Regions from separate parts of the Lysinibacillus sp. GW247-5R2A genome, predicted to be linked through region 1. Evidence: riboswitches for the same ligand, from Rfam matches in the RefSeq annotation. Region 1 holds a riboswitch; each other region holds the start of a gene.

Region 1 (6,823 bases):
ATTGAAGGTACGTGGGTAAGCGCAATAAATGGCGTAAGTCGATGGTGCTCGCTTTAGCACTAGCAGGCGGCTTATTATTTAATACAATTCAACCAACAGAAGTACATGCTGAAGAAACTTCTCAACAAATGATTGAGAAAAAGGCTGAAATAGATGCACAGGTTAAAAAATTACAAGAAGAACTAACGAATTTACAAAAAGAGATCGACGAAAAAGTAAAAGTTTTTAAACAAGTACAAGCGGAAATTAAAGAAGTGGATGCTAGTATTGTTGAAACAAAAAAACGTATTGAGCAACGTTCTAAAATCTTAAGTGAACGTATGGCTGCATACCAAGCACAGGACAACACAGTGGGTGTTTATTTAAATGTAGTTCTTGAAGCAAAAAGCTTTGCTGATTTAATGGACCGTGTCGTAGCGGTTAAAACATTAATGGACGCTGACCAAGAATTAGTGGATCAACAAGAAGCTGACAAAGCAAGCTTAGAGCAACAAAAAGCTATACTAGATGAAAAACAAAAAGAGCTTCAAAAACAATTCCAAGAGCTTCAACAAAAAGAAAGCGAAATGGAAGTGAAAAAGGCTGAAAATGAAGCAAAATCATTAGCCCTAAAAGCTCAAATTGCTACAAAACAGGAAGAAGAACGTTTAGAAGCTGAACGTAAGGCAGCTGAAGAAGAAGCGGCTCGTTTACGTGCTCTTCAAGCAGCAACGCCAGTAGTACAAGCTACTCAAAATAACGGTGATGGTCAACAACCACAAAAAATTATCGTTGGTTCAGGCGCTGGTACTGCCTCTTCAGGTGATGCTATTTCTACAGCAAAACAATTCCTTGGTCGTCCATATGTTTGGGGTGGTAGTAACCCAACTTCAGGATTTGACTGCTCAGGTCTTGTGCAATGGTCTTATAAACAAGCAGGCGTTTCTTTACCACGTACTGCATCACAACAATATTTAGCAACACAACGTATTTCTGCTGGGGAAGCACGCGTTGGTGACTTAGTATTCTTTAGCTATGGCTCAGGTGTAGCGCACGTAGGTATCTACTTAGGTAATAACACAATGATTGATGCTCAAAATAATGGTGTTGTCATTGAATCACTTGATTGGTGGAATCAATATTTAGTAGGCTTTGGTCGAATTCAATAAGCCTCTATAGTATATAGACGATTAACATGATAAAAAGGTCATCTTTGTAAGGAAAAAATACAAAGATGACCTTTTTTATTGGTATCAAATTTTGAAGTTTACTTTTATGATGCCTGTTTCCTTTAAGGCGATAAAGAAAATGATGACAAATGGCCCGACAAGTAAACCGATAATTCCAAATAACTGTAGACCAATAAACATGGCAATTAATGTTGGTAAAGTTGACAACCCAATATGGTCTCCCATTAGTTTAGGCTCGACTACACGACGAATAATGAGTAAAATAGCAGCTAAGATGAATAATTTTACAGCAATAGCTGTGTTTCCCATTAAAAGGTGATAAAGCCCCCACGGTGCTAAAATAATGATGGAGCCTAAAAAAGGGACAATGTCTATTAGCCAAATAATTATGGTCATGGTTATGGCATATTTCGGCTGGATTAATAAAAGTCCAATAAGTGTAACGCCTCCAATAATGAAGCTTACAAATAAATGTGCTTTCATATAGCCGAATGTTGCATCCTTTAAACGGTTTAAAATAATTTTTATTTTCTTTGCTGTGTTAGGCTTTAAATACTTATACGTAATGCGCTTCAATTTAGGTAGATCTAGCATAAATAGGAAAAGGGCAATCATATAGACGAGAAGACTGATAAATAGACTTGGAATCTCTGAAAAGAAGGCTGAAACTTTGCTATAATTAAAGAAGCTTAAAAACGTTTCTTCAATTTTCTTTATGAAATCCATTGTGGTTTTTTGAAGCGAAGTACTTACTTCAGGTGGAAAGTCTTCCGTATATTTAGAAATATTTTCTTGCATATGGAGCCACATATCTGATAGCTTGGAAATATAATAGGGAGCTTGCTTAGACAATAAAATTATTTGCGTCATGATCTGCGTAATTGAAATATAGCAAATAATAGAAATGATAATGACACTCACTATGTATATAAAGGCAACTGCAATTTTTCGAGACATTTTCCAGCGCCTTTTAAAGAACATGACGATTGGTTCAAGGAAAAACGCGCTGATAGCTGCTAATATTAACGGCATAGATACTGGAATAATAAAATAAGCGGCTATAATTAGGGACAGAATCACTAGCAATCGAAAAATCAATTTCCTAGCATTAAATTTATTCATAAACTCACCTTCTTTGCGAAAAAAATTAAGTTAAGTGTAACATAAATCAAGTTTTATGACGTTCTGAAACAATAAAGGTAGGGATAAATTATGGAAAAAGAGATTTTGCAACTTTTTAGTAATCTAACAGAGCGTGATCGAGATATTCAATATGAATCTTACGAGGAACTGATGAAAATTATGCAGGAGCCCGTAGATTGGACATATGCAGTGTGGGAACAGCTTGTACAAGCACTTACATATAAAAATGGGCATGCACGTGCACTTGCCGCACAAATTTTATGTGCTTTAGCTGCAAAAAGTGATCCCGAAGAAAGAGTATTAGAAGATTTTTTAAAGATTTGGGCTGTGACTTATGATGAAAAGCCCGTCACGGCAAGGCATACATTACAGGCAATTTGGAAAATTGGTTTAGCAGGCCAAGTACAAAGCGATTTAGTCGTATCCTATTTAGCCAAGAGATTTCAAACTTGTTTAGATGAAAAGCATCCTACTCTCATTCGCTATGATATTATTGTATCTTTAAAAAAATTATATGATCAAACGAGTGATCCTAAACTATTAGACATTGCCCATCGCTTAATTAATGAAGAGCAAAATGTTAAATATAAAAAGAAATATAAGTCAGCCATCCGTTCTTAGTAACGAGGTGGTGTTTTTTGTGCAAACTCTTTGGTTATTAGGAGATTAGTCAACTATAATATATGAAAAAACAAAAGGGGTTAGGGAATGAGCATTTATAATTATTTAGTACGAAAGCCGAATGGTGAAATTTTATCAATGGAAACTTTTCGAGGAAAAACGATGCTAATTGTTAACACGGCCAATCAATGCCGTTTTACATATCAATTTGAAGACTTACAAAAAATGTACGATAAATATGGCAAAAATAATTTTGTCGTTTTAGGATTTCCTTGTGATCAGTTTGGCCATCAAAATCCTGAAGATGGAGAGGAAACTGCGCATCTTTGTAAGGTAAACTATGGAGTTACGTTTCCTATTTTTGAGCTAGTCCAAGTAAATGGTGAGACGACACACCCTTTATTTAATTATTTAAAACATGAAGTCGATTTTCGTGAATTTGGAAAAGCAAGCATGCAGGAGAAAATGCTTGCTGAGGCAATTGTTCAACTTGCTCCAAGCTTTTTAGATGGTCGTAATATTCGCTGGAATTTTACTAAATTTCTAGTAGATGCAAGCGGGAAAACCATAGCCCGCTTTGAGCCTACAGACTCACAGCTTGATATTGAGCAAGCGATTGGAAAAGTATTGTAGTAGAGTGATTTTATGGAAATGAAAATGCTTCTAAAACGGCTATCATTTTTGTACGCAACTATTTTTTCCTATCAATCTATGATAAACTGCTTTACAAGTGAATTATTCTTGCAGAATAAAGGTGCTAGTTAGCATAATCGGGAATTCGGTATAAGCCGAAGCTGTTTCCGCAACTGTAAGTACAGCTATTATAAAGATGAGCCACTGTTTCATAGGAAATGGGAAGGTTCTTTATAGCTCTTATAAATTATATAGGAGCGTTGTACAAGCCAGGAGACCGACCTTTATTTGAATGTATAACAACTCTTCGGAAGCTAGGAGGATATACGGCAAATACATAGGCAGTGTCGTGTTTCTATGACAATCAGTATGTTATTTTCGTCGTTCCTTTGCGTGAGGAGCGACGTTTTTTTATGTTCTAAAAAAGTGAGGATTTTCATGATGAAAAGGGGGGACAGCAGGGTGAAAAAAGATGCACGTTATTCTTGTTATCCTTTTATGCGAGAGAAGGCTTCAACTGTCGATTTTGAGATTCGCACAGATAGTTTAACAACGCATTTAGGGGTTGCGCTAGCTATAGTAAAGAAAGAGGATGTCCAGATTGTTGCAGATGATGTAACACAGATTTTACCTATGGCTTATCATGTGAATGGCTCAGTTCGTGGGAAGCTAGCAGTTACAGATGAGGATCTATCCTGGTTAAGTGAGCGCTATGATTTTTATGTAAGTCATGTGAAGGAAGAGATTCAAAATTTTGTTTTACCTCAAGGAACAGAGGCTGCTGCCGCTTTACATCTATGTCGTAGTGAGGCGAAAAAATCATATCGAACTTTACACAAGGTTTCGGAAGAACGAGAGGTACCGACTATTCTCTTCGATTATTTAGGCTTATTAGCCAATGTATGTTTTGTAATGGCTGTCTATACGAATCAACAAGCTGGAATAGCTGAAATTCCGTTTATGAGTAAATCGTATCCAATGAAAAAGAAAAAGGTGAATAATAATGAAGAAACTATTTAATTTACAATGGCTATCGGTTTTATTGCTAGCGATCGTTTTAGCAGGTTGTGGAACTGCGGAAGATACAAAAAATAAAAATGCTTCCCAAGATGAACAAAAGATTGAGCAAACAAGTTATAAAGTAACCGATGATCGTGGTGTAGAAATAGAGTTTAAGGAAGTGCCAAAAACGGTTGTGTCCTTACAACCAAGTAACACAGAAATTCTATTTGCATTAGGAGTTGGCGATAAAATTGTAGGTGCCACTGAATATGATACATATCCAGAAGCCGCCCAAAAAATCGAACGTGTTTCTGATACGGTGAATTATAACAGTGAGCGAATTTTAACGTTAAAGCCAGATGTTGTTATTGCGTATACGATTGGTGAGAAGGATGCACTTAAGCCACTCGAGGATGCAGGAATTAAAGTGTTTGTTATTCAATCGGCGGCTACATTTGATGATGTATATGGAGATATCGAACAAATTGCAGCTGTTATGGATGTTAAGGATAAAGGAAAGGCATTAAACGAGGAAATTAAAGCAAAAATCGCTGATGTGCAAACAAAGGTTGAGGAAGTAAAAACACCAAAAAATGTTTATTTAGAAATTAGTCCAAAGCCAGAAATATATACAGCAGGCTCTGGTACTTTCCAACAAGAAATATTAAATACGGCAAATGTAAAGAATGTGTTTGCAGATTTAGATGGCTGGAAGCAAGTATCTGAGGAAGATGTAATTGCGAGAAATCCAGACGTCATTTTAACAACAGTCAACTATACAGAAAATCCAATTGGAGAAATTCTTGCTCGTGATGGGTGGAATACGGTAACAGCTATTCAAAACAAGGCAGTTCAATCCCTTGACACAGATATCTCAAATCGTCCAGGTCCACGTATCGGTGAAGCGGTTGAGCTTGTTGCTAAAGCTGTGTATCCAGAGTTATACAAATAAGATCGTAGAAAATGCTAGTTGTTTATTACAGCTAGCATTTTTTATTATATTACCTAGTGTGAAAATTGGTATTCATGTAGTTTGTTCGATAGAATAAAGGTAAGAACGCTTATTAATATAGGGAGGTGTAGTTCAGTGAAGCAAGTACAAAAAAATATTCCGTTTGAGGCTGTTTATAATTTCCGAGATATGGGGGGATATCAAACGAGGGATGGGCGTGTTATAAGAAATGGCTTATTTTATCGCTCTGCCGCACTTGGTAAAATGACATCGACAGATAAAGAATTATTTGAAACATTAGGTATTAAAACAATTTTTGATTATCGTGACACAAATGAAGTACAACATAATCCTAACCCTGTGTTTCCACAAACTCGATATATTCAAATCCCTGCGAAGGGAAAGCATGCTTTTGAAATGCCAACCAATACAGGTGGTAGAGAGTTTTATAAAGTAGTTAACGCTGATATGTTCAAGGACTTTTATGCACAAATGCCTTTTCATAATCCCTCTTTTAAAGAATTAATGATGACTATACAAAACCCTGATAATTTAGGGCTAGTCCATCATTGCGCAGTTGGAAAGGACCGAACAGGAATTGGTGGAGCTCTTATTTTATTAGCTTTAGACGTACCTGAAGAGACTATTATGGAAGATTATTTAGATACGAATATTCATTTGCGTCCCATGGTAGAAAGAATGGCTCAAACGATCCAGCACCAATATAATGAACAAGAATTACAGCAATTTTATGCCTTAATGTCCGCTCGTGAGGACTATTTACAGGCAGCGTTAGATGCTATGGATCATCGTTATGGCTCAAAGACAGCTTTTTTGGAGCAGGAGTTTGGTTTAACGGCTGATAAGCGTGAGCAATTACAGTCATATTGCTTAATCTAAATAAAATCCCTTTCACAAATTAGTGAGAGGGATTTTTTATGTGGAAGCGCTGTCTTCCTATAAATCTCTTTACAGTCTGAAAATTTATGATAAGATACAATAGATTTTTAAGAAAAGTATAGGAGAAGTGAAGGTATTGGCAGACACAATAAAAGAAACAAAGAAGTTAAGTCTATTCCATTTAACATGGCCTATCTTTTTAGAAGTATTTTTATTTATGTTGATGGGGCTAGCCGATACTTTTATGCTTAGTGCGCTATCAGATAATGCTGTGTCAGGGGTAGGTGCAGCCAATCAATATATTCATATTGCTATTTTAATTCTTGAGGTAGTCGGCAACGGTGCATCCATCGTTGTATCACAATATTTAGGTTCGAAACGTTTTTTTGAAGCGGCTAAAATA
Region 2 (6,823 bases), on a different contig from region 1:
ATGTGTATATGGATTAACAGAGGCGGGACCAAGTGGATCATTGTTATTTGGCAAGGAGCATGAAGGAAAGGCTGGGAGTATTGGACAGCGAGCACCTTTAGGTACAGAGATACGTATTGTTAACGACAGTGGCGAAGATGTACCAGCAGGAGAAGTAGGGGAGATCGTTTTATTTGGTGAGGGTAATATGCTTGGCTACTACAGAGATGAAGCGGCAACCAATGCGGCCTTTATAGACGGTTGGTTAAAAACAGGAGATCTAGCTCGTAAGGATGAAGATGGCTTTATTTGGATTGTTGATCGAAAAAAAGATGTGATTATTTCGGGTGGGGTCAATATTTATCCGAAAGAAATTGAAGATTGCCTTTTAAGCTTTGAGGGAATATTTGAGGCGGCAGTGGTTGGTGTTCCACATCCACAATGGGGAGAGACAGTGAAGGCTGTGTATTCCGCTAAACAGGATATTGATGAAGAGGCTCTAAAAGATTATTTAGAGGGACAGCTTGCTAAGTATAAAATACCGCGTATTTTTGAAAAAGTGGAAGCGCTACCAAGGAATGCGTCAGGCAAAATTTTAAAACAATTTTTGAAAGGACAAGAGGTGAGATAGTATGAGAGTTTTACAACAGGAAATAGCAGGCACAAGCAATTTTTTTACAGATAATGATACGCTTCAAAAGGTGTTGGAAATGATGCTGGATAAAGAATTTTTATCTTATGCGCATCGGGAATTGACGGACTTTGGTGAGCTATGTGCGGGTGCTATAGACGTGAGGGCGAAACATACTGATCGACAAGGAGAGCCTCGCCTTCAAAGATATAATGCCTACGGTGAAGAGGTTTCAGAGATATGGGTCAATGACGGCTACAAAAAAACAATCGAAGAGACATATAATACGGGGATTGTTGGCTATGTGCATAAAGATATTCCCCAACTAGGTCACAAAGGGAATTATGTCTATAGTTTTGCGCAAGGTTATTTACTGTCACATGCGGAGCCCGGTTTTTATTGCCCTGTGACATTAACGATGGCTACTGCCTATTTATTAGACCATTATGCAGAGGAAGAAGTTAAGAAGCGCTTTTTACCGCATGTTTGTGCAACAGGCGATAGGGAGCTATATGAGGGAGCGACATTTTTAACGGAACGACAAGGAGGCTCAGATGTTGGTGCGAATGTAGTAGAAGCAAAACTTGTGGGGAATGAATACCGCCTCTATGGTGAAAAGTATTTCGCCTCCAATGCAGGGATGTGTGGGGTTGCAATGGTATTGGCACGAATAGAGGGTGCACAAGCAGGCTCTAAAGGATTAACTCTTTTTGCTGTTCCATGGCGTAATGAAGATGGATCGGCTAACCATCTTCGTATTCGACGACTAAAAGATAAATTAGGTGTGAAAGCCGTTCCATCTGGTGAGGTTGAGTTTGATGGAGCACTCGCGTATGTAGTTGGTGATCACAATAAAGGGATTTATTATATGCTGGAGGCTCTTAATTTATCAAGAATTTGTAATGCTGTGGCATCTATTGGCATTATGCGCCGTGGCTTCTTAGAGGCGAAGCATTATGTGTCAAATCGATATGCATTTGGTAAACCTTTAACACAGTATCCTATGATCCAGGATACATTGGGTAAATATGCCGCTAAGCTGCATGTAGAAGTAGCTACGATTTTTGATCTTATTCAATTATACGATAAAGTGACAAGTGGTCAGGGAACAGAGCAAGACACCATCATGAACCGTTTATATATTGCCATTATGAAAAAGGAAACGGCAGAGCAGGCGGTCCATTATGCAAGTGAAGCAATTGAGCTACATGGCGGGAATGGCTATATTGAGGACTTTGTAACACCACGCTTATTGAGAGATGCGCAAGTGCTGACGGTATGGGAGGGTACGGCTAATATACTAGCTTTGGAGCTTATTCGCTTAGTGGATAAATACAGGGCACATGAATTGTTTGTTCAAGAGATGAGCGAGCGATTAGAAGTATTAACAGACCATTCATTAGTGAAAATCGTTCAAGAGCAATTAACTAAACTATCGGCAACCTTACAAATTTTTAGTACTCTCGATGAAGCGACAAAAACGTTTGAAGCAAAGGATGTTGCCAAAAAAATGGCCCAATTATATGAAAGTGTCGTAGCCGTTGAGTGGGCACAGAAATTTGGTGGGAAATATGACAAACTAGCGGATGTTTATTTAGAGCAAACTTGGTCATTACGAACGATCGGTGCTCCGATGAAAACCGTACAGTATTTTGCTGAAATCGTCTAATAACCCTTGGAGTCGCCTTGATATAGAGGCGACTTTTTTTAATTTCATGTATAATAAAATCAACTGAATAGTATAAAGGTTCTTTACTTATGTAAAGTGAAAAGGGAAATCAGTGTAATTCCGATGCGGTCCCGCCACTGTAAGTGTGAGTTTTTTCAAATGATGCCACTGAAGATTTCGGGAAGGCTTGAAAAAACGTAATGAGCACAAGCCAGGAGACCTGCCTTTATAGCATAGACATGACAGCCTACGAGGATAGGATGGTGGATTTTGTATCAGTTTTTTGGTGCGATTTTGACCCCTCATCATTCGAAGATGAGGGGTCTTATTTTGATGGAGGAATATTTCTAACACATGAACGCACAAATCAACGAAGGAGGATTCACATGAAGAAATTTTGGAAAATAGGGGTATCGGCATTTTTAACGATAGGGTTGCTAGCGGCTTGTGGACAAGAGGCGCAAAAAGACAATTCCACACCTACAGAAGAGCAAACACAACAAGAGACATCTAAAACGGAAGCAGCAACATTCCCTATGACTATAACGGATGCTATTGGGAAGGATATTACACTAGAGGCTCCTCCTGAAAAAATAGTGTCACTAATTCCAAGTAATACAGAAATATTGTTTGGCCTAGGTTTAAAGGATGAAATCGTAGGGGTTACTGACAACGACGATTATCCACCAGAGGTAGCTGAAAAGGATAAGGTTGGTGGCATGGAATACAATATTGAACAAATTATTGCCTTAGAGCCAGATATCGTTTTTGCACATGAATCTAGCATGTCTCTTTCGGAATCGGCCATAGCACAGCTAGAATCGGCGGGCGTGAAAGTATTTGTTGTGAAAAATGCCCAAGATTTTAATGAAACCTATACAACGATTGAACAGCTTGGGCGTGCTACAGGGAAATTATCAGAAGCTGAAAAAATCATTGCTGACATGAAGGCGAAAGTGGATGAGGTTCAAGGGAAAGTGAAAGACGTTGAACCTAAGAACGTTTTTGTAGAAGCCTCTGATGAACCTAATATTTATACAGCTGGTCAAGGCACATTTATGAACGCAATGCTGGAGATGATCCATGCAAAAAATGTAGCAGCAGACGGTGATAATTGGTATGAAATTGGTGCAGAACAAATTATCACAAAAAATCCAGATGTCATCGTGGTGACATATAGTTATGTACCTGATATTTTAACAAAAATACCAAAGCGTGCAGGTTTCGAGACAATTAATGCAGTAAAAAATAATGCTATTGTGCAAGTAGATGAAAGCACAACAAGCCGTCAGGGACCACGTTTGGCGGATGGCCTTGAGGAATTAGCAAAAGCTATCTACCCTGAGGTATTTAAGTGAAAAAAGTAGCAACAGCCTATGTATTAACATGTACGCTTCTTATCATTAGCATCTGGTGTGGCGTCGCTATAGGCTCTGTTCATATTCCGATAGAAGTACTGTGGAATCAATCAGTTGATGAAACAGCTGCCAATATCTTTTGGAAAATTCGCTTGCCCCGTGTGCTTTTAGCGGGGCTAGTAGGAGCTTCTCTCGCCATTGCGGGAGCGGCTTTCCAAGGCTTGCTCAAAAATCCATTAGCAGATCCATATACATTAGGTATTTCATCGGGTGCTTCTGTCGGCGCAGTCATGACAATCTTTTTTAATATTTCTATACCTGTTGTAGGTTTGTATGCCTTACCTACCTTTAGCATGATAGGTGCGATTATTACAATGGTGATTGTGATGAGCTTTGCTAGAGTAGTGGACCGTTCTTTAAAGATGGAAACACTGATTTTAACAGGTGTTATCTTTAGTTCCTTTTTAGGATCGTTAATTTCGTTAATGATTGCTTTATCGGGAGAGGAGCTGCGCCAAGTAATCGGCTGGCTACTCGGTTCTGTTTCTATGCGTGGTTGGCCGTATGTTCAAATGATTATTCCGTTTGTCATTGTTGGTTCCCTTATGCTGTGGACACAGAGACGTGAGCTTAATGTTCTGTTATATGGGGAAGAAAGAGCGAAGCATTTAGGTGTTAATGTAAAGCGAAGTAAGTATTTGATTTTAGTAGGTGGCTCCATGCTAACTGGAGCAGCAGTTGCTGTTTCAGGCACAATTGGCTTTGTAGGGTTAGTTGTACCGCATATGACAAGAATGATTTGGGGTTCTGATCACCGTCATTTACTCCCACTATCATTTTTTAATGGGGCAACATTACTTATTATTTGTGATTTAGTGGCAAGAACCATTATCTTGCCAAGGGAACTGCCTATTGGTGTCATTACGGCATTTATTGGAGCGCCTGTTTTTTCCTATATTTTTTATAAGCAACGAAGGGGCAAGGGGGTACGGGCGTGATTGTTGTTGAACATCTATCAGGTGGTTATGAAGACGTACCGATCGTCAAGGATATAAGCTTTACAGTTGAAAAGGGAAAGATTCTTGGCATTTTAGGGCCAAATGGTAGTGGGAAATCAACATTATTAAAGGTAATGAGTGGTATTCTACCAGCAGTTGAGGGCATGATTTCTATTGATGGACAAAGCATTCTTTCCTACAATGCCCGTGCTTTAGCAAAAAAAATGGCTGTTTTACCACAGCTCCATGCGAATGCTTTTTCAAACAGTGTAAGAGAAGCTATTTCGCTTGGACGTTATCCACATCAATCAGGGTTTTTTTCAAGTTGGTCTGAGCAAGATGAGCAAGCAGTTCAACATGCAATGCTGCAAACAGGCATAAAACGTTATGAGCATACACCGATGGAATTTTTATCGGGTGGTGAACAGCAACGAGTTTTTGTTGCACAGGCCCTTGCTCAAACTGCGGAAATTTTACTGCTAGATGAACCAACAAATCATTTAGATATTGCCCATCAGCGGCAAATTTTAGATATGGTGCGGAAGGAAGCTGTAGAGTGTGGTTTAACGGTAGTGATGGTATTACATGATATGAATTTAGCCTCTCTCTATTGTGATGAATTATTGCTCATGGAAAGTGGACAAATGAGAGCTTTCGGGGCACCACATGAAGTATTAATTGCTTCTCAGATTGAAGAAATTTATCAAGCACGAGTAGCTACTTATGCTCATCCAGAAATTCCTAAGCCGCAAATTACAATGATGCCTGCAGCAAGTGACTATCAACAGCGAGCTGTAATAAAAAAAGAACATTTTAAAATAACGGAACACTTTATTCAGCTTCAATCAGAGATTCCTATAAAAACGGTATCGTCTGCTGTCCATAACCCTGGAATTGGATGGCATAATTGTTTGTTAAACCGCTCAGTTCCTAGTGATTATGTGATTAGTGATGTAAAGAGAGAGGTTAATGAATTTTTGCAAAGAAACCATTTTTCGCCTACGAATACAGTTGTCATGCTGACAGCAGTGCCAACAGCTCTTGTGGCAATCAATGAATTTTCTGCACCATTTGGCAGTGTAATAGTAGCTGTTACTGCTGGTGTAGGGAATGCAGTAGATGTTTCTCGTGTGCACGAAAGGCAGGATGAACCATATATTGGTACTATAAATACATGGGTAATTATCAACGGCTGTTTATCGGAGGAAGCATTTTTTCAGGCCATGATGACAGCTACAGAAGCGAAAACGAAGGCTATGCAATCAGAAAATATTCGTGATGAGCGTAGTGGAACAATTGCTACAGGTACTGCTACAGATAGCCTTTTAATTGCAGCAACTCAAAAAGGGACAGAAATGTTATATGGTGGTCCCATTACGGAAGTTGGTAAAATGATTGCAAAGGGTGTTTTTGAAACTACGGTTCAGGCTATCAGAAATTACAAAAATCAATTTTAGGAGATGAGCGAAATGAAGCTGTACACAAAAACAGGGGATACGGGTAAAACAAGTCTTATAGGAGGACGCGTTGATAAAGATAGTTTACGTGTTGAAACGTATGGGGCTATTGATGAATTAAATTCTTTTATTGGTAAAGCTGTAAGTGAATTAGATCCAGCACTATTCAAGGATATTTTAACGGATTTAGAAACTATTCAACATGAACTATTCGATGCTGGTGGTGATCTAGCCAACGTGATGAAAGAACGACATTATAAGCTAACTGAACAACCAATTGAGGTGCTAGAGGCTCGTATTGATGCACTTTCAGATGAAGCGCCACCATTACAACGTTTTATTTTGCCAGGAGGGGCACCAGCAGCTGCAACTTTACACATTGCGCGTACGGTTGCTCGGCGAGCAGAGCGTGAAATGGTGACACTTATGAAAGAAGTTGAAGATGTGCCAAAAGTTGTACAAAAATATTTAAATCGATTATCAGATTATTTATTTGCAGCTGCACGTGTAGTAAATGCTCGATTACATGTTGCGGATGTTGAATATATTCGCAGTGGAAATGTTTTTAAAAAATAAAATTTAGTTTTCTACAGAAAGTAAAAAAATGCTACTTTGAAAAAATTCAGGGTGGCTTTTTTTCTTGTAAAATGTAAGAATATAAAATTATCAGAAATATTTCCGTTTTATGTTGACTGAATGCTCACTCATTTATTAGAATAGGAATATAATAT
Region 3 (6,823 bases), on a different contig from region 1:
AATTTGACGGATGAAGGTACAGTGAAATTCTTGGATGTAGTCATCGATAACTTCTTAAACTGGGCAAAAAAATACATTTAAATTAAAAGCTAACCCATGAGTATATACTATACTTATGGGTCTTTTTCTGCTTGGATAGAGATTTTTCCTGCATGAAATCTTCATATTTTGCCGATATACTAGTAAGAAACTCTAAAATGGTGGTTACAGATGAGAAAATTATCACTAAAGCTAGGCATCATCTTTTTCATTACATTATTTTGTATTGAAACATTTATGATGTTTTTTTTACACGCCTCATTGACTAATTCTAGAGTGGAGGAAGAATTAGCAAGTTTGCAAGCGAGAGGAAACTCACATCGCACAATATTAGAACAGAACTTTAATAAGGAAACATTAGCACATGTCGTCTTGATGGAATCGGAAGAATCTACAGATGTAGTAGTGACTGATACTGAGGGGACCATTTTAGCCTCCTCTCAACTGCATCCTGAATTGAAGAATCTGATAAAGAAATTAGATGGAACTATACCATACGAGGGAAAGATTCTACAAGATAACTGGCAACGGGCAAAAGCTATAGCTACTATTAGTCCAATGCAAAAAGAGCAGACAACAATTGGCTATGTCTTTATGTTTCAAAATACAGACTCGATTCATGCATTAATGAAACGCTTGAATAAACATTTCCTTATCGTGGGCATTGTTTCTGGCTTAGTCACCATTGCTGTCATCATTGTATTATCTAGAAAGCTTGCTGAACCATTAATTCAGATGAAAGAGGCCACGTTGAAAATGAGTAAAGGGGACTTTACAGTCGCTCTTTCTACAAATGGCAAAGATGAGCTTGGGGATTTATCGAATGCCATTCAGCTACTATCAAATGAGTTAAATCATTTAAGACAGGAGCGCAAAGAGTTTTTATCCAGCATTGCCCATGAGCTTCGTACACCGATAACCTTTATTAAAGGTTATACCGATATTCTTTATAAACGCGATTTATCCGTGCAAGATCGACAAAAATACTTAGCTATTATTTTGGAAGAGACGAATAGACTTTCACGATTAATAAAGGATTTATTTGATTTAGCTAAGATGGATGAAAACTCATTTGTTATTGAAAAACAAAATCTAGATTTACAGGCTTTTTTTACTGGTATTAAAGGGAAATTAAGTCCTGCTTTTCAAGAAAAAGATATTCACTTTGATGTGTGCTGTGAAAAGGGATTAACGTTATGGGCAGATGAGGCGAGATTAGAGCAAATAATAATTAATCTATTAAATAACGCATTGACCTATTGCGGACAGGGAGATACGACCACGGTAGATGTAAGGAAGGTCAATGGTGTATTAACGATCATAATTCGAGATACAGGAAGAGGGATTCCCAACAAGGATGTACCGTTTATTTTTGAGCGCTTTTACCGCGTAGAAAAATCTAGAAGCCGTGCGTTAGGTGGGTCTGGACTAGGGCTTGCCATTGTCAAGGAACTTGTACAGGCTCATGGGGGAGAAGTGACGGTTAAAAGTGAATTAAATAAAGGGACTGTTTTTGAATTATCGTTTAAAGGAGTAGGAGCGGATGAAAACCATTTTATGCATAGACGATGAACCAAGAATGTTAGATTTATTGACTCTTTACTTAGAGCCGGGTTTTCAATGTAGAGCAATGTCTTCCATTCAAGATGCGCTCATTTATCTAGAGGAAGAGCATGTGGATTTAGTTCTTTTGGATATTATGATGCCAGAGATGGATGGATTTCAAGTGTGTGAAGAAATCAGGAAGTTTTGGCATGTGCCTATCATCATGCTTACGGCTAAAGGAGAGCATTCAGATATTGTAAAAGGTTTAAACCATGGGGCAGATGATTATATAGTAAAGCCTTTTGATGAGGAAGAGCTATTAGCACGTATACATGCTGTATTAAGGAGAACCAAGATAGAAAACAAGGTGGTTGTCTTTGAGGGGTTACGCTTAGATAAAGAATCCTTTGAGTTGTATTTTCAACAAGAGGCAATCCCATTAACACCAAAAGAATTCTCCATGATGTCCTTATTTCTAGATTATCAAAATAAAGTGTTTTCAAGAGAACATCTTATTAACACAGTTTGGGGTTATCATGTATCCATTGAGGATCGCACTATCGATTCCCATGTCCGTAATTTACGAGAAAAATTAAGGAAAAGTGGCTTTCCTGCTGATGATTACTTGCAAACCGTTTGGGGAATCGGCTATAAATGGCATAAGTTTGCGGACCGAAAGCCTTTAGAACATAAAAACTAGAAAACAACCTCTGCCAAATATACTGGGAGAGGTTGTTCGAATTATTGCGCTGTTAACTCATCTTCTGTTACCCATTTATGATTTTTCACTGCTTCACCATTCGTGGTTGAAGTGTAATCAACCATATAAACTGTGGTTGGTACAGCTTCTTCAATGCGGACGGTTGCGTTTTTCATGCCTTCCATATGAGTAGCGGTCGTTTTTACCTCTGTACCAGGGGACAGTGGTGCTTCCCCAACATCCAATAATTCCTCATGGATAATCCATTTATGATTCTCTACACGTTTGCCACCTGATGTTGGATCATAAGAAATGATATAGGCTGTAGTTTTATAGGCACCAACAATCGTCGCTTCGGCACCCTTCATCCCCTCCATATGCCCATCTGTCATCATAGCGGTACTTCCAACCGGAAATGCTGGATCTTCAGCTTTTATTAATGTAGCTGGCACTTCTGCTGAGCTAGAATGATTCATTGTGGAGTGATCCATTTCTGTTTGTTGCTCAGTCTCAGGAGCAGTATCTGAAGTTGATGAAGGCTCTGTTTTATCTTCAGAGCAAGCGGATAAAGTAAGTATAGCAACTGCTGATAATAGTCCACCTGACCATCTTCGCTTGAATGTCATATGAGATCCTCCTTTCTATTTGCCCTTACTGTAACAAACAAATATGCAGAAATGATGGACATTCATTATTACAAAAAACTTCTTTAGTCTATTGACTAAAGAAGTGGATGGAAGCGCTATTGAATGGGCATGATTTTCAATGTTTTTTGTAGTCGGTACGCTAAAATACCAGCGAAAATAGCTAAGATAATATCTTTTGGGAGTGGGGGAATCATCCAGAGCCATGCTAATCTATAGGAAAAATCCTCTGGCGCACTGGCCCATAGTTTATACGCAATAAACATCCAGTTTGTACCAACTAAATAATTGATAGCAGTTGCGATGAATGCGGCTAGTATATAGCTTTTCTTTGTACCACTTCGTTCTACCATTAAACCGGCAACATATGCTGCTAAAATAAAAGTGATAATAAATCCAAATGTAGGGCTTAATAGTTGACTGAACCCTCCACCAAAGCGAGCAAAGACAGGTGCTCCTGCTAACCCAATGCACATATAGACTGTGCAGGCAAGCGCTCCCTTCCTACTACCCAAAATAAGTCCGGCTAAAATGGCAAAAAAGGTTTGTAGAGTTATCGGCACTCCTCCCACTGTCATAAAGGGCACAAAGGAAGTTATATTGGCACCGATCATCATGAGGGTAGAAAATATTCCTATATAGGCGATATCTACTGTCTTTAATTTTAGATGACTTTGTTCTGATACTGTTGACATGATTTCACCTCTAATTTCAAAGTAGTTACCGTTAGTGTAAAAAACAAAAACAAATGTGTCAACTATATTATAAGTATTAGTTAACTCAAATGTATTGGAAATTCCTTGTAGACTAACTATCTATAAAACTGTATGATAGAATCGTCATAATTTTTTAACTTTACATACTATTGGTGTGACATTTTAAACAATGTCGCTTAAAAGGGAAGTCGGTGGAAGTCCGACGCTGTCCCGCAACTGTAACGAGGAGTCCTATCATGTTTATTTGCCACTGTTAAAAATGGGAAGGCTATTTATAGGATGATGAATCGAAGTCAGGAGACCTGCCAATAAGTAATACCTGTAATGCCCACGAGGATGCAAGCAATTACGGACAATAGCTGGATTTTCTGACTTTGTTTATTCGAGGGTATTTTTGTGCGTATTTTTGCATGAAATGCCTTTTTTTTATTGAGTGCCAACTGAAGTAAGATCATCTGACCTACATTATGCGAACGTATATTTAATTGCTTCATTCATCATCTTAGTAGGAGTTTAATGAATGAATAAAAAATTTATGTTATTTTCTTTAGTGCTTCTTTTAATATTAATCGTATCCATGACACTTGCTGTAATGGTTGGATCTGTTTCGGTGACGCCATTATATGTATGGAAAGTAATTCTTTCGAAATTACCCTTTATACAACACTCAATAGAGCAAGATTGGAGTCGCTCACAGGAAATCATTATTTGGCAAATAAGAGTCCCCCGTGTCATCCTTGCCGCTATTGTAGGAGCGGGTTTAGCCATTGCAGGGGCAGCGATTCAAGCACTTGTACGAAATTCCATTGCAGACCCATATATTTTAGGAATTTCTTCAGGAGCAGCAGTTGGAGCAACTTCAGTAATTATTTTAGGAGCTTTTTCATTTTTAGGTATCTACGCACTTTCTGTATCAGCCTTTATAGGGTCTTTGCTCGCAATTGGGTTAGTGTTTTTCTTATCGCGCGTAGGTGGCCGTGTCTCGATTTTTCGCTTGCTATTGGCAGGGATGGCGGTTTCCTTTATATTAACGGCCATTTCTAATTTTATATTAATGATGTCGAAGCAAGAGGGAGCTTTAAAGTCCGTTATGTTTTGGATGTTAGGCAGCTTAGCTGGAGCAAAATGGAATAATATTATTATTCCCTCCTCCATCTTTTTCATTGTGTTCGGGCTTTTATGGCTATTCTATCGAAATTTAAATTTGCTTTTACTTGGGGAAGAGGCGGCGGTAACGTTAGGGGTGAATCTTCAACAATTTCGCATACAGCTCATTTTACTTGTCTCACTTTTAACGGGGGTACTTGTAGCAGTGAGCGGTTCTATCGGATTTGTGGGATTAATCATTCCGCATATAGTACGATTAATTGTCGGTTCTAACTATAAATATGTAATACCGGTCAGTGCTTTATTGGGAGGGATTTTCTTAGTTTGGGCTGATGCATTAGCTCGAATTATTATTGCTCCACAGGAAATGCCAATCGGTATTATTACAGCCTTTTGTGGGGGGCCGTTTTTCATTTGGTTACTCCGTCGTAATAATTATTCTTTCGGTGAAGGAGATTAACTTCCATGACATTAGAAGCAAAACAAGTATCATTCTCCATTTACGATCAGCGAATACTTCATGAGGTAAGTGTAAAAATAAAGGAAAAGCAATTTGTCGGATTAATTGGCCCCAATGGTAGTGGGAAGTCGACATTGCTTAAAAATATGTATCGTCTCCTAAAGCCTGAAAGTGGGACAGTCTTGTTAAATGAACAAGATATTTTAAAGCAATCTAGTAAAGCCATTGCAAAAAATTTAGCCGTTGTTAGTCAAGAAACACCCGTATTATTTGACTTTACTGTTCATGATTTAGTCAGTATGGGAAGGACTCCACATAAAAAGCTATTAGAGCTTGATCAAGAGCAAGATTTTCAAATTGTAAAAGATGCTTTGAAGCAAACGGGCATATTGCACCTAGCGAAAAGAAGCTTTAGCTCACTTTCCGGTGGGGAGAAGAAGCGTGTTATGGTGGCAAGAGCACTCGCTCAGCAAGCACAGGTACTTATATTAGATGAACCAACAAATCATTTAGATATTCAACATCAACTTCAACTGATGGACTTAATTCAAACTTTGCATCTAACAGTAGTAGCCGCTCTCCATGACTTGAATATCGCCGCTATGTACTGTGACCAAATTTATGTTTTACAGCGCGGACGCATTGTTTGCCATGGTACACCAGAAGAAGTACTTACACCATCATTGTTGCGAGAAGTATTTGGCGTATTTGCTGATATTCAAACACATGCACTGACGGGTAAGCCGTATCTTACATATGTCCCTGAACAATTCGCAAGAGGGGGCAACCCTATTTAGTTTGCTACGATCATTCAACACCATCTAATAAAAAGGGCGTCCCTTCATGTAAGAGGGCGCCCTTTGTCATCTACTATTAAGATACCGCTTTTAAACCTGCAACACCAATGATAATCGCAATAATGCTGATGATTCGTGCAAGGTTTTTAGATTCCCCAAAGAACATAATATTGACCAGCACGGCACCTACAGTTCCAATACCAACCCAAACAACATAGGCGATGCTTAGTTGTAGATAGTTGAAGGAGGCATATAAAAGTGCAAAGGATAAACCAAAGCCTCCGACGTATAATAATAAATTTCGTACGGTTTTATGTTGACTATAAAAGCGTAAACCAATGACACCGACTATTTCCGCCACTGCTGCTAATATAACGAATACCCAGCCCATTATGCATCCACTCCTTTTGTCGTACTAGAATCCTTCGATGGATTATCCGCCAATTTTAGGCCAATAACGCCCAATACTAAAATAACCATGAATATCCCTTTAATTGCATTAAAATCACCATTGAAAATAAAAATATCCATTAATGTCGTACCGATTGCACCTGCTCCAGCGAAAATTGCATAGACAGTACCCGTAGGGAGTTTTTCACAAGCCTTCGATAAGAAGTGAAAATCAACAGCGATAATAGATACAATAATGATCCAATGCCACCATGCATTTGCTACATTAAAACCGAATATCCAAAACAATTCAAATAAACTTGTTAGTCCAACATACATCCATTCTTTTTGCATAAATAAATTCCTTCCGTAGTAGAATATTATGACTGACATTCAGTCATTTCTAGAATAAAAGAGAACGCCAC

Evidence for each region. A riboswitch is a leader RNA that binds a small molecule or an ion and turns the genes downstream of it on or off. The one in region 1 is predicted to bind cobalamin.
Region 2: it holds a riboswitch for cobalamin, as region 1 does, so the genes downstream of both, AC07YC_RS18965 (ABC transporter substrate-binding protein) here and AC07YC_RS13525 (cobalamin adenosyltransferase family protein) in region 1, are expected to answer to the same signal.
Region 3: it holds a riboswitch for cobalamin, as region 1 does, so the genes downstream of both, AC07YC_RS20110 (FecCD family ABC transporter permease) here and AC07YC_RS13525 (cobalamin adenosyltransferase family protein) in region 1, are expected to answer to the same signal.

What each region holds. Positions count from the first base shown of each region.
Region 1 is NZ_JBWKZL010000008.1:103,742-110,564, reverse strand. Features, by position in the region: gene AC07YC_RS13545 (C40 family peptidase) at 12-1,148, shown strand; gene ytvI (sporulation integral membrane protein YtvI) at 1,233-2,291, opposite strand; gene AC07YC_RS13535 (hypothetical protein) at 2,382-2,933, shown strand; gene AC07YC_RS13530 (glutathione peroxidase) at 3,021-3,566, shown strand; cobalamin riboswitch at 3,669-3,866, shown strand; gene AC07YC_RS13525 (cobalamin adenosyltransferase family protein) at 4,029-4,586, shown strand; gene AC07YC_RS13520 (ABC transporter substrate-binding protein) at 4,570-5,520, shown strand; gene AC07YC_RS13515 (tyrosine-protein phosphatase) at 5,656-6,420, shown strand; gene AC07YC_RS13510 (MATE family efflux transporter) at 6,557-6,823, shown strand, end outside.
Region 2 is NZ_JBWKZL010000013.1:73,340-80,162, forward strand. Features, by position in the region: gene AC07YC_RS18955 (class I adenylate-forming enzyme family protein) at 1-610, shown strand, start outside; gene AC07YC_RS18960 (acyl-CoA dehydrogenase family protein) at 612-2,279, shown strand; cobalamin riboswitch at 2,339-2,521, shown strand; gene AC07YC_RS18965 (ABC transporter substrate-binding protein) at 2,666-3,637, shown strand; gene AC07YC_RS18970 (FecCD family ABC transporter permease) at 3,634-4,635, shown strand; gene AC07YC_RS18975 (adenosylcobinamide amidohydrolase) at 4,632-6,092, shown strand; gene AC07YC_RS18980 (cob(I)yrinic acid a,c-diamide adenosyltransferase) at 6,105-6,668, shown strand.
Region 3 is NZ_JBWKZL010000015.1:42,645-49,467, reverse strand. Features, by position in the region: gene AC07YC_RS20135 (NADPH-dependent FMN reductase) at 1-81, shown strand, start outside; gene AC07YC_RS20130 (sensor histidine kinase) at 211-1,611, shown strand; gene AC07YC_RS20125 (response regulator transcription factor) at 1,583-2,284, shown strand; gene AC07YC_RS20120 (YdhK family protein) at 2,326-2,910, opposite strand; gene AC07YC_RS20115 (biotin transporter BioY) at 3,027-3,623, opposite strand; cobalamin riboswitch at 3,778-3,968, shown strand; gene AC07YC_RS20110 (FecCD family ABC transporter permease) at 4,165-5,211, shown strand; gene AC07YC_RS20105 (ABC transporter ATP-binding protein) at 5,217-6,008, shown strand; gene AC07YC_RS20100 (DMT family transporter) at 6,085-6,399, opposite strand; gene AC07YC_RS20095 (DMT family transporter) at 6,399-6,752, opposite strand.